One region of the Pseudomonas sp. MF08831 genome, then DNA from elsewhere that is predicted to be linked to it. Evidence: predicted binding sites of a transcription regulator. Region 1 holds the regulator's gene; each other region holds the start of a gene.
The links. The regulator FliA, encoded in region 1, starts transcription of late flagellar genes. The targets are predictions, from matches to a motif close to CTAAAGTTTNNNNNNNNNNNGCCGNTAA.

Region 1 (4,162 bases):
CGGCGGCCGGGGCCACTTCGGTGAACTTGCCTTTGCCGTGCAATTCATCCAGCAAGGCTTCGAATTCGTGATCGGAGATCAGCCCGTCGCCAGCCGGTGCTGCCGTGGCAGCAGGTGCGGCGGCGGTGGCGGTGGCCGCGACTTCCGGCAAGGCTTCGGCCGCAAAGGTGCCCTTGCCATGCAGTTGGTCGAGCAACGCTTCGAATTCGTCGTCGGTAATGTCGGTGTTGGCAGACGCCGCTGGTGCCTGCGGCGCAGCGGCAGGTGCCACGGCGTCGGCGGCAAACTGGCCCTTGCCATGCAACTGGTCAAGCAGGGACTCGAACTCGGCGTCGGTAATGTCTTCGCTGGTCGGCGCCGCAGGCGCAATGGGCGCTTGCGGTGCTTCAGCTTCGGCCTTCACCGCACTGAGGGAGTTGAGCAACTGCTCGAACTCGCTGTCGGTCACATCCGGCTCAGCCTCGACAACCGGCTCAGGCGCCGCTGCCACAGGTGCCGCCGACGTGGCCGGTTCTGCCAGGCGTGCCAGGGCCGCCAGCAGTTCCGGCGTGGCCGCAGTGATCGGTGCACGTTCGCGCACTTCGCTGAACATGCCGTTGACCGCATCCAGCGCTTCGAGAATCACGTCCATCAGTTCCGAGTCGACGTGCCGCTCACCCTTGCGCAGGATGTCGAACACGTTCTCGGCGATGTGACAGCACTCCACCAGCTCATGGAGCTGGAGGAAGCCGGCGCCCCCTTTTACAGTGTGAAAACCGCGAAAAATTGCATTGAGCAGGTTCGCATCATCCGGTCGGCTTTCCAGCTCGACCAGTTGCTCGGACAGTTGCTCTAAAATTTCGCCGGCCTCTACAAGGAAATCCTGAAGGATTTCTTCATCGGCGCCGAAGCTCATGTGGGTGCTCCTTAGAAGCCTAAACTGGATAACAGGTCATCTACGTCATCCTGACCTGACATAACGTCTTCACGTTTATCGGCATGAATCTGCGGACCTTCACCCTTGGCGAGATGTTTTTGTGGATCTTTTTCCGAGAGGATCGCTTCGCGGTCATGTTCGATGCCGGCAAAACGGTCTACCTGGCCGGCCATGAGCACCAGTTTGAGCAGGTTGCTTTCCACTTCGGTGACCAATTGGGTCACGCGCTTGATCACCTGACCGGTGAGGTCCTGGTAATCCTGGGCCAGCAGAATGTCATTGAGGTTGCTGGAAACCGTGCGGTTTTCCTGCTCGCTGCGTGACAGAAAAGCGTCAACCCGACGCGCCAACTCACGAAACTCTTCAGCCCCCACTTCACGACGCATGAAGCGGCCCCAGTCAACGCTGAGCGCCTGAGCTTCGGTGGCCATGCCATTGACCAGCGGCGTGGCGTTTTCCACCAGGTCCATGGTGCGGTTGGCCGCCGCCTCAGTCAGCCTGACCACATAGGACAGGCGTTCGGTGGCATCGGTGATTTGCGAAATTTCTTCGGCCTGGGGCATGTGCGGGTCAATCTGAAAATTGACGATCGCACTGTGCAGCTCGCGTGTGAGCTTGCCCACTTCCTGGTACAGGCCGCGGTCACGGGTCTGGTTAAGCTCATGGATTAACTGCACCGCGTCGCCGAACTGGCCTTTTTCAAGGCTTTCGACCAACTGGTGAGCATGCTTTTTCAGGGTCGACTCAAAGTCGCCCTGTGACGTTTCTTTATGCTCCATAGCTCCCCCGTGGCAGCATCAATGACCGATGCGTTCGAAGATTTTTTCGATCTTCTCTTTCAAGGCCAGTGCAGTGAATGGCTTGACCACGTAGCCGTTTACCCCGGCTTGGGCGGCTTCGATGATCTGTTCACGCTTGGCTTCGGCGGTCACCATCAACACAGGCAGGCTGCGCAGTTTTTCATCGGCGCGCACGTGACGCAGCAAGTCGATACCGGTCATGCCCGGCATGTTCCAGTCGGTTACCAGAAAGTCGATGCTCCCGCTGTTGAGGATCGGAATCGCCGTAATGCCGTCATCCGCCTCGACCGTGTTGGTGAACCCAAGGTCACGCAACAGGTTTTTTATGATCCGCCGCATCGTTGAGAAGTCATCAACGATGAGGATTTTCATGTTCTTGTCCAATTCGACCTCCAAGCAGTCTTAAACGCGCCCAGCACCTGGACGCGCCATTTCAATCAACAGGCGTTACACAAAAAGGACTGCCCAGGGCACCACGGTACGAACCCGCGAAGGCATGAAGCCTTCGCGGTAGCGTCTGCAGTGTCCCCACACTGCCTGTCAGCGCGCGCGCCACTCTCCCAATCGCCCCCGCAAGCGGGCTGCGCACTGGCTGTGCAACTGGCTGACACGCGATTCGCTGACCCCCAGGACCTCACCGATTTCCTTGAGGTTCAGCTCTTCGTCGTAGTACAGCGCCAACACCAGTCGCTCACGCTCCGGCAAATTGGCAATCGCTTCCGCCAGCGCACCCTGGAAACGTTCGTCCTCCAGGTCGCGTGACGGTTCGAGATGAGCACTCGCGCCGTCCTCGTGCAGCCCTTCGTGTTCGCCGTCCTGCAACAGGTCGTCGAAACTGAACAGGCGGCTGCCCAAGGTATCGTTCAAAATCCCGTAGTAATCGTCGAGACTCAATTGGAGTTCGGCCGCAACTTCATGATCTTTAGCGTCACGACCGGTTTTTGCTTCAATTGCGCGAATTGCGTCACTGACCATGCGCGTATTGCGGTGTACCGAACGCGGCGCCCAATCCCCTTTACGCACTTCATCGAGCATCGCGCCACGGATACGGATACCCGCATACGTCTCGAAACTCGCGCCTTTGCTCGCGTCGTATTTGGTCGACACTTCGAGCAGACCGATCATGCCGGCCTGGATCAGGTCTTCGACCTGCACGCTGGCCGGCAGGCGTGCCAGCAAGTGATAGGCAATGCGCTTGACCAGGGGCGCATAGCGCTCGATCAATTCGCCCTGGCTGTCACGTGCCGACTTTTTGTAAAGGTTGTAGCCGCTGGATGTCATAGCACCGGTCCTGCGCTCGTCTGATGCACCAATCGCTCGACGAAAAACTCCAGATGCCCCCGAGGGTTGGCGGGCAACGGCCAAGTATCGACCTTCTGGGCAATAGCCTTGAACGCCAGTGCGCACTTCGAACGAGGGAACGCTTCGTAGACCGCACGCTGCTTTTGCACAGCCTTGCGTACACACTCGTCATAGGGAACTGCGCCTACATATTGTAAGGCGACATCCAAGAAGCGATCCGTGACCTTGGTCAACTTGGCGAACAGGTTGCGCCCTTCCTGCGGGCTTTGGGCCATGTTGGCCAGCACGCGGAAGCGGTTCATGCCGTAGTCACGGTTAAGCAGTTTGATCAGGGCATAGGCGTCGGTGATCGAGGTGGGTTCGTCGCAGACCACCAGCAGCACTTCCTGGGCGGCGCGCACGAAGCTGACCACGGACTCGCCGATGCCGGCGGCGGTGTCGATCACCAGCACGTCGAGGTTATCGCCGATATCGCTGAACGCCTGGATCAGGCCGGCGTGCTGCGCCGGGCTCAGGTGCACCATGCTCTGGGTGCCCGAGGCGGCCGGCACGATGCGAATGCCACCGGGGCCTTGCAGCAGCACATCGCGCAGCTCGCAGCGGCCCTCGATCACATCGGCAAGGGTGTGTTTGGGTGTCAGCCCCAGCAGAACGTCGACGTTCGCCAGGCCCAGGTCAGCATCCAGCAGCATGACGCGACGGCCAAGCTCTGCCAGGGCCAGGGACAAATTCACTGACACGTTAGTTTTCCCGACGCCACCTTTGCCGCCGGTCACCGCGATCACCTGTACGGGATGCATGCTGCCCATTTTATTTCTTTACCTTGTCTTGCTTAGACGCAGGCTACATGGCTTGGCCGCGTGAATCGCTTGCAGACCATCGATGTAGATACATTTCATGGTGTTCATCCTGGCCTTAACCGACCCGTTTGGCGGGGTTGTGGTAAAGGTCGGCGAACATATCGGCCATCGCTTCCTCGCTAGGCTCTTCTTGCATTTGCACGCTGACAGCACGGCTGACCAACTGATGACGGCGCGGCAGATGGAGATCATCCGGGATCCGCGGCCCGTCGGTCAGGTAGGCGACCGGTAATTCATGACTGATGGCCAGGCTCAGCACTTCACCCAGGCTCGCGGTTTCATCG
Region 2 (4,162 bases), on a different contig from region 1:
TCGACAGCGTGCATGACACACCTCCTGTGTGGCGAGACTTTGCACTAGGAGCTGTCAGAATAGTCGCACTCCCGTGTTTTGCACGGGAGTGTTTCATGCATTTATCAGCGCACCTTGAAGCGACTCATCAACGCAATCACTCGGCCATTGGCGTCCAGCAGGCTTTGTGTATTGGTTTCAGTGGCGTGGCCACTTTCGACCAGTTCTTCGACCATATGTCGGATCTGCACCATGCTGCGGTTGATCTCCTCGGTCACCGCGCTTTGCTGCTCGGCGGCAGTGGCGATTTGAGTGCTGAGGTTGTTGATATGGCTGACCGAGCCGGCCATCTCGTCCAGGCCCGTGTTGACTCGCGCGGTTGCATCCGCGGCCGACTGGCAACTGGCCTGGGTGTTTTCCATGGCGGTCACCGACGAACTGACCCCGGTGGTCAGGCGTGCGAGCATTTCGTTGATCTGCGAGGTGCTGGCCTGGGTGCGTGCCGCCAGCGCCCGGACTTCGTCGGCCACCACCGCAAAACCACGGCCTTGCTCACCGGCCCGCGCCGCTTCAATCGCGGCGTTCAACGCCAGAAGGTTGGTCTGGCCGGCAATTGCGCCGATCACGCCAAGGGTTTCGGTGATGCGAGCAGCGTCCTGGCGCATGTTTTCCACGGTGTGGGTGGCGCTGGCCACTTCGCCGATTAACGCGCTGACGCTGGTGGACGCTTCTCCGACCACCACCCGTGAGCGGTCTGCGTGTTCGTTGGCGCGCTGGGTGAAGGAGGCGGTTTCAGCGGCGTTCTGCGCCACGGTGTCGGCAGTGGAGCTCATTTCGGTGATGGCCGTGACCGTTTGATCGGTCTCCGAGGCATGCCGCACCAGAATCCGGTTGGTTTGCGCCGAGGTCTGCTGCAATTGCTCAAGCCCCGTCGACATGGCGCCCGTGGCCAGCGTCACTTCACCGATCATGTTTTGCAGGTAGATGATGAAGCGGTTGACCGAATGGCCGATAGCGCCCATTTCATCTTCGGCACGGATGGTGATGCGGCGTGTCAGGTCAGCATCGCCGGCAGACAGCGCGTCGATATTGATGCTCAGCGATTTCATGCGCTGCACCAGTTGGCGGATGGCATAGAACGCCAGCAGCACCAGCAGCAACACCATGGGAATTTGCAACAGGGCCAGGCTGCCGAGCACATCATCACGCTGAGCGGTGATCAGCGAGGTCGGCAGGGCGGTAGCCAGGAACCACGGCGTGCCCTCGATCGGGCGCATGTAAAAGGTGCTGGCCACGCCCTGGTTGTCGAATTCGGCGCGCTGGGCCTGGTCGCGGTGGGCGAGGGCCTTGCTGACCTGAGCGGCAAACGCCGAGGTGCCAGCCAATTCGCTGATGTTTTTCAACACCACCGGGCCGCTGATGCGCGTGCTGTTGCTGATGATCTTGCCGTCGCCCTCGACGATCAGCATCTGCCCGCCGATGTCTGTCTCTTTGCTGGCCACCAGGTCATTGAAGAAACCCAGGGTCACGTCAATGGTGGCAACGCCGTAGGCGGCACCGTCGCGCTGGATGGCCATGGCGCAGTTGGTGCGTGGCTCCTGGCTGGCGTCGTCTTTGTAAGCCGCCGCCCAGGCGCACTGGCCACGCGGTGAGGCGAGACCGCCTTTGTACCAGCTCTGGTCGTAGTAATTGGGCGCCGCGTCGCTGTTCCAGAAGGTGTTGACTGCCAGCTTGCCCGACGCATCGCGGTGCCAGAACGTGCTGTGCTTGTTGCGCCCCGGCGTGCGCTGATTCGGCAATGGCCAGATGCCGCCGCCGAAGACTTTCAGCTCGCCGTACTGGTCCACCAGGCCGGGCAGGACTTTGTCGATGGCATCGCTGTCGAGCAGGGGAATGGTCTGGGTGATGCTGCGTTGCTGGGCCTGAACCTTGTTCAGTTCGCCCTGAATCTGTTCGGCTACTTCCGCGATGCGGTTGAGCACCACCTGTTCTTCAGTGTGCCGCAGCTTGGGCGCGACCAACTGGCCGATCCCCACCACCGTCAACACAAATAACACCAGGACGAACAGCACCAGAAACAGGGTGTAGCGAGTTTGGATGGAGCGCAGTGGGGGCATGAGGTCGTCCTTACGAAGCGTTTATTATCGACGCGGCTGTGTTAGAGCTTCATCGGGCTATCGGCTTGGCAAGGAGGAGCTTGAGGTACCATCGTGCAAGAAAGGTCAGGGCGCACCGTCAGTGGGTGCGCCCTGACCACAGGCTATTTATTCACCAGGCCCATTGACGCTTCGGTGTAGCGCAAACCCGCGGTAGCGCCCGCCGGAAAGATCGACGTCAGCGCTGACAATTCGGCAGGGCTCAAGCTGATATCCACGGCCGCCACGTTTTCTTCCAGGTATTTGCGCTGCTTGGTGCCCGGAATCGGGATCAGGTAATCACCCTGCGCCAGCACCCAGGCCAGCGCCAGTTGCCCGGCTGTCACGCCTTTTTGCGCAGCCAGCGCTTTCACTTGCTCCACCAGCAGCAGGTTTTTGGCAAAGTTCTCACCTTGAAAGCGCGGGCTGGAGCGGCGGTAGTCGTCGGCGGCGAAATCCTCCGGACTTTTCAGCGCGCCGGTGAGAAACCCGCGCCCCAGCGGGCTGTAAGGCACAAAGGCGATGCCCAGGCGCTGGCAGGCCGCCAGGCAACCGTTGTCTTCCTGGTCGCGGCTCCACAGCGAATATTCACTTTGCAGGGCGCTGATCGGGTGCACCTTGTGCGCGCGCTCCAGGCTGGCCGCGGAGGCTTCACTCAGGCCCAGGTAACGCACCTTGCCTTGCTTGACCAGCTCGGCCATCGCGCCGACGCTTTCTTCGATTGCCACGTCGGGGTCAACGCGGTGCTGGTAATACAGGTCCAGCGTTTCGATGCCCAGACGTTTCAAGGTGCCGTCAATGGCCTCGCGAATGTACTCGGGGCGGCCATTCACACCGCGTGCCGACGGGTTGGCCGGGTCACGCACAAAGCCGAATTTACTCGCCAGAAACACTTGGTCGCGTTTGCCGGCGATGGCTTTGCCGATCAGTGCCTCATTGGTGTGAGGGCCATACATGTCGGCGGTGTCGAGCAACGTGACGCCCAACTCCAGGGCGCGGTGCAAGGTTGCAATCGCTTCCTGGGTATCGGTGCCGGTGGTGTAGAAATCAGTCATGCCCATGCAGCCCAGGCCGATGGCGCAGACGTGAGGGCCGTTTTTGCCGAGTTGGCGAGTATGCATCGGGAGAGCTCCTTGGAAGGGAAAGGCCCCCATTGTTCTCCTCGACAACTGAGGGATAAAGCGGCTAAAACCGCTATCACTATTAGGATTTTCTAAACAATGCCATGGGAGAGCCCGGCTTTGGACCGATTTAACGCCATGCGGGTGTTTACCCGAATCGTCGAACTGGGTGGCTTTGCCAAGGCCGCCGACAGCCTGCAACTGCCACGCGCCTCGGTCACTATCCTGATCAAGCAACTGGAAGCGCACCTGGGCGTGCAGTTGCTGCAGCGCACCACTCGGCAAGTCAGCCCGACGCTGGATGGCGCCGCGTACTACCAGCGCTGCGTCAGCTTGCTGGCAGACCTTGAAGAGACCGAAGCGGTGTTCGCTACCCGAGGCAGCCCGCGTGGCACATTACGCGTCGATATGCCCTCGGGCATCGGCCGATTTCTGGTCATACCCGCGCTGCCGGAATTTTCCACTCGCTACCCGAACATCGACCTGGAAATCGGCCTCAACGACCGCCCGGTCGACCTGATTCGCGAAGGTGTGGATTGCGTGCTGCGCGGTGGCCTGGCGCTGGACGACTCGCTGGTGGCGCGTCCGCTGGCAATGATGGATCAGGTGACCTGTGCCAGCCCCGCGTACCTGCAGCGTTTCGGCGTGCCCGCCAACCTGGAAGCGCTGGCCGGCCACCAGGTGGTGGAATACTTCTCCAGCAGCAGTGGCAAGCGCTATGGCCTGGAGTTTCAAGTAGGGCAGGCGCTGCGCCTGGTGGACCTGCCCAAGCAGGTTGCCGTCAACAGTGCCGATGGTTACCTCGCCGCCTGCGAAGCGGGCTATGGCCTGGTGCAAACGCCTTATTACCACGTCATGCAGCAACTGCAGGCCGGCAGCCTGGTGGAGGTGTTGGGGGCGATCAAGCCGCCGCAATTAGCGCTGACG
Region 3 (4,162 bases), on a different contig from region 1:
CCAGGGTTTCCAGCTCCTTGGCGGTAACGGCCAGGTTCGACACCACTTCACGCTGCTCGCTGTTGGCCAGCGCAATGCTTTGCAGGTTGCTGCTGAGCAAGGTCGCGGTGCTGCTCTGCTCTTGGGTTGCCGTGGTAATTGCCGCAAATTGCTGACCGGCCGAGCGGCTTTGCTCGTCGATACGCGCCAGGGCTGAAGCCACGTCGGCGTTGCGCGACAGGCCTTCCTGCATCAACGTATTGCCGTGTTCCATGGTGCTGATGGCATTACCGGTTTCCTGCTGAATGCTCTGGATCATCCCGGAGATTTCATCAGTAGCCTGGCGGGTGCGCGAGGCCAGGTTGCGCACCTCGTCGGCGACCACGGCAAAACCACGGCCTTGCTCACCGGCGCGGGCGGCTTCGATGGCCGCGTTGAGCGCCAACAGGTTGGTCTGTTCGGCAATCGAGGTGATCACACCCACGATCCCGCCGATTTCCTGGGAGCGCTGGCCCAAGGTATTGATCACCGTGGCCGTGCTGTTCAGCGCGGTGGCGATATGTTCCAGCGACGACGAGGCCTCCTGCATCGAGGTGCGGCCGATGCGCGTTTGCTGGGCGTTTTCCTGGGCCAACCGCTCGGTGTTGCCCATGTTGTCGGCGATGTTCAGCGACGTTGCGCTGAACTCTTCTACCGCGCCGGCCATGCTGGTGATTTCGCCGGACTGCTGCTCCATGCCTTCATAGGCGCCACCCGACAAACCGGACAATGCCTGGGCACGGCTGTTGACCTCTTCGGCGGCCTTGCGGATATGCGAGACCATGGTCGACAGCGCTTCACCCATCTGGTTGAAGCTGCGCGCCAATTGGCCGATTTCGTCATTACTGGACACATTGAGGCGCGCACTCAAGTCACCCGCGCCGAGGGCTTCGGCTTGACGCACGAGGTCACTCAAGGGTTGCAACTTACTGCGCAACAGCCAGACCGCCGCGCCCACCGCGAACAACATTGCCAACACGCTGCCAATCACCAGGCGAATACCAACGGCCCAGGTCACTTCGCGAATTTCGGATTTCGGCATGCTCGCCACCACCGACCACGGGCCGCCTTCAAACGGCACTGAGACGCTGTAGAAATCTTCGTTTTTGTCACTCCAGAAACGCCCCTCGCCCGGTTTTTTGGCCAGGTCGAGCACCACCGGTACCGCCTGGTCCAGTGCCTGCACGCCGGCGGGTGGCACCAGCCAGTGCTTCTGTTCGTCTAGCAGCGCAAGGGAACCCGTCTGGCCGATACGGAAGCGCTTGAGGTTTTCAAACTGGGCGTTCTGGGCATCGGTGTAGTCGAAACCGACAAACAGCACCGCAATCACTTTGCCGCCGGCATCGCGCACCGGTGTGTATTGGGTCATGTAGGAGCGGTCGAACAGCACGGCGCGGCCGACGTAACTTTGCCCGGCAAGCAGGCGTTGATACGCCGGATGCTGGTGGTCCAGCGCCGTACCGATGGCGCGACTGCCGTCTTGTTTGGTCAGGGACGTGCTGATGCGGACAAAGTCTTCGCCGCTGCGCACAAACACGGTGGCCACGCCGCCGGAGGTGTCCTTGAATTCATCGACCTCATCGAAATCGTTGTTCAACAGGTCGTTGCCCATGAACAGGCTCGGGGTTTGTACACCCGCCACTGCGACCTGCTGCTCGCCGCGTACACTCAACCCCGCACCAAAGCGCTTTTCAAACAGCCCGCTCAAACGCTGGGTACTTTCGCGCAAGGTGCTGTGGAAGGTATTGAGTTGGTCGGCGAGCAAACGCGCTTCGCTGGCCAGGTGTTCCTCGCGGGTGTCGAGGTTGGCGGAGTCGAGCGACCGCAAGGCGAAAACCGTACTGCCGCTAATGACGACAGCCAGTATCACGGCTAATGCGAGGCCTAACTGGGAGGCAATCCGAGCGCGAGGTTGAGACATGACAGCTCCTGGCCGAGGCCAGGATCATCCTGATCTCATAGCGCTACTCGGCAAATTATCTAGTGGGAAACGTTGGTGCACGGTAGTTCCAACACACCTTATTCGGCGGGCGCGGGGAATACTTGAGCGATTCACAGGGGTATCGCGCATACGATTGCATAAAAGGCCAGTAACGCTTCAGTCAAGGCGCTCGACCTGGGGCAACTCCATGGCCTTGACCTCACCTTGAAGAAATTCCGCCAGACGCCTTAAACGCTCGCCACCAGGGCGGGTTCTCGGCCACACCAGGTAGTAATTTTCGCCACTGGCCACGGCGGTCGGCCACGGCAGGCTCAATCGTCCCTGGGCCACGTCCTCGGCGACCATCAGCAAATCGCCCATCGACACCCCGTAACCCCGTGCTGCGGCGATCATGCCCAGCTCAAGCGTGTCGAACACCTGCCCGCCCTTGAGCGAGACCTGAGATGCAAGCCCCATGCGCTGCAGCCAATTGCGCCAGTCGCGGCGGTCGGGCGTGGGGTGCAGCAGCTCAGCGCACGCCAGACGCGTTACGTCCCACGGCCCGTCTGCCAGCAGGTTGGGGGCGCCCACGGGGATCAGCAGTTCGGGGAACAGGTAACTGGCTTCCCAGTCCGCCGGAAAATGCCCATAACTCAGCAACACCGCGCAGTCGAACGGCTCCTGGTTGAAGTCCACTTCGTCCACGCTCATCCACGCACTGGTCAGTTGCACCTCGTTGCCCGGCTGCAACGCCCGGAAGCGGCTGAGCCGCGCCAGCAACCAGCGCATGGTCAGGGTCGACGGCGCTTTCATGCGCAGGATGTCGTCTTCGGCATTCAGGGTGTGACAGGCCCGCTCCAGCGCAGCAAAACCCTCGCGCACGCCGGGCAGCAGCAAGCGCGCCGCTTCGGTGAGCTGCAGGTTGCGGCCGCTGCGCTGGAACAGGCGGCAGGCAAAATGCTCTTCGAGTGTGCGGATATGCCGGCTGACGGCACTTTGCGTGATCGACAGCTCCTCTGCCGCGCGGGTAAAGGAGTTGTGCCGTGAAGCGGCCTCAAACGCGCGCAAGGCGTACAACGGAGGAAGACGACGTGGCATAGGGAACCTCCGACAGAGCAAGACCAAACCCTACCATGAGTTTTAATCATGCGAACGATCGCTTTTATCCTTTTGTGTAATGCGTTGGGAGCGCCGAGAATCAACCCCTCCCCAACCCTCTGACTTTTTGAGCGTGATGATCATGCAGCATCCGGTGCGTACTGAACTCTGGGCCATTCTGCGGCTGTCGGGGCCGTTGATTGCCTCACAGTTGGCGCACATGTTGATGGTACTGACCGACACCCTGATGATGGCCCGCCTGAGCCCCGAAGCCCTCGCCGGTGGCGGCCTGGGCGCAGCGAGCTATTCGTTCGTGGCGATTTTCTGCATCGGCGTGATTGCTGCAGTCGGCACGCTTGTGGCCATTCGCCAAGGCGCGGGCGACATCGAAGGCGCCACCCGCCTGACCCAGGCCGGGCTGTGGCTTGCCTGGCTGATGGCATTGGTGGCCGGCTTGCTGCTGTGGAACCTCAAGCCCGTATTGCTGATGTTTGGCCAGACCGAAACCAACGTGCATGCGGCGGGGCAATTTCTGACCATCCTGCCGTTCGCCCTGCCCGGCTACCTGAGCTTCATGGCCTTGCGCGGCTTTACCAGCGCTATCGGCAAAGCCACGCCAGTGATGGTGATCAGCCTGGGCGGTACGGTGCTCAACTACTGCCTCAACCACGCCTTGATAGAAGGCATGTTCGGCCTGCCGAAACTGGGATTGATGGGTATTGGCCTGGTCACTGCGATTGTCGCCAACAGCATGGCTTTGGCGCTGATGTGGTACATCCGCAGTAACCGGGCTTACGCTGCCTACCCGCTGAGTTCAGGCCTGCTGCGCCTCAACACCCTGTATCTGCGCGAGCTGTGGCGCCTGGGCTTGCCGATTGGTGGCACCTATGCGGTGGAGGTCGGCTTGTTTGCCTTCGCGGCGCTGTGCATGGGCACCATGGGCAGTACGCAACTGGCGGCGCATCAGATTGCCCTGCAAATCGTCTCGGTAGCGTTCATGGTGCCAGCGGGAATGTCATACGCGATCACCATGCGCATCGGCCAGCATTACGGCGCCGGACAGTTGCTGCAGGCGCGCATGGCCGGGCGTGTCGGCATCGGATTCGGTGCGGCAGTGATGTTGGG

Region 2: a site for FliA is predicted at 2,154-2,181, ahead of AC19YS_RS26020 (methyl-accepting chemotaxis protein). Genes of this name have one in related genera too.
Region 3: a site for FliA is predicted at 2,039-2,066, ahead of AC19YS_RS07505 (methyl-accepting chemotaxis protein). Genes of this name have one in related genera too.

Annotation. Positions count from the first base shown of each region.
Region 1 covers NZ_JCBCUX010000016.1:130,094-134,255, reverse strand. Annotated here, with positions in the region: gene AC19YS_RS27115 (chemotaxis protein CheA) at 1-895, opposite strand, end outside; gene AC19YS_RS27110 (protein phosphatase CheZ) at 907-1,695, opposite strand; gene AC19YS_RS27105 (chemotaxis response regulator CheY) at 1,714-2,088, opposite strand; gene fliA (RNA polymerase sigma factor FliA) at 2,257-2,997, opposite strand; gene fleN (flagellar synthesis regulator FleN) at 2,994-3,827, opposite strand; gene flhF (flagellar biosynthesis GTPase FlhF) at 3,934-4,162, opposite strand, start outside.
Region 2 covers NZ_JCBCUX010000015.1:106,262-110,423, reverse strand. Annotated here, with positions in the region: gene AC19YS_RS26025 (SRPBCC family protein) at 1-14, opposite strand, end outside; gene AC19YS_RS26020 (methyl-accepting chemotaxis protein) at 105-2,096, opposite strand; gene AC19YS_RS26015 (aldo/keto reductase) at 2,240-3,235, opposite strand; gene AC19YS_RS26010 (LysR family transcriptional regulator) at 3,356-4,162, shown strand, end outside.
Region 3 covers NZ_JCBCUX010000003.1:270,837-274,998, forward strand. Annotated here, with positions in the region: gene AC19YS_RS07505 (methyl-accepting chemotaxis protein) at 1-1,939, opposite strand, end outside; gene AC19YS_RS07510 (LysR substrate-binding domain-containing protein) at 2,117-3,037, opposite strand; gene AC19YS_RS07515 (NorM family multidrug efflux MATE transporter) at 3,174-4,162, shown strand, end outside.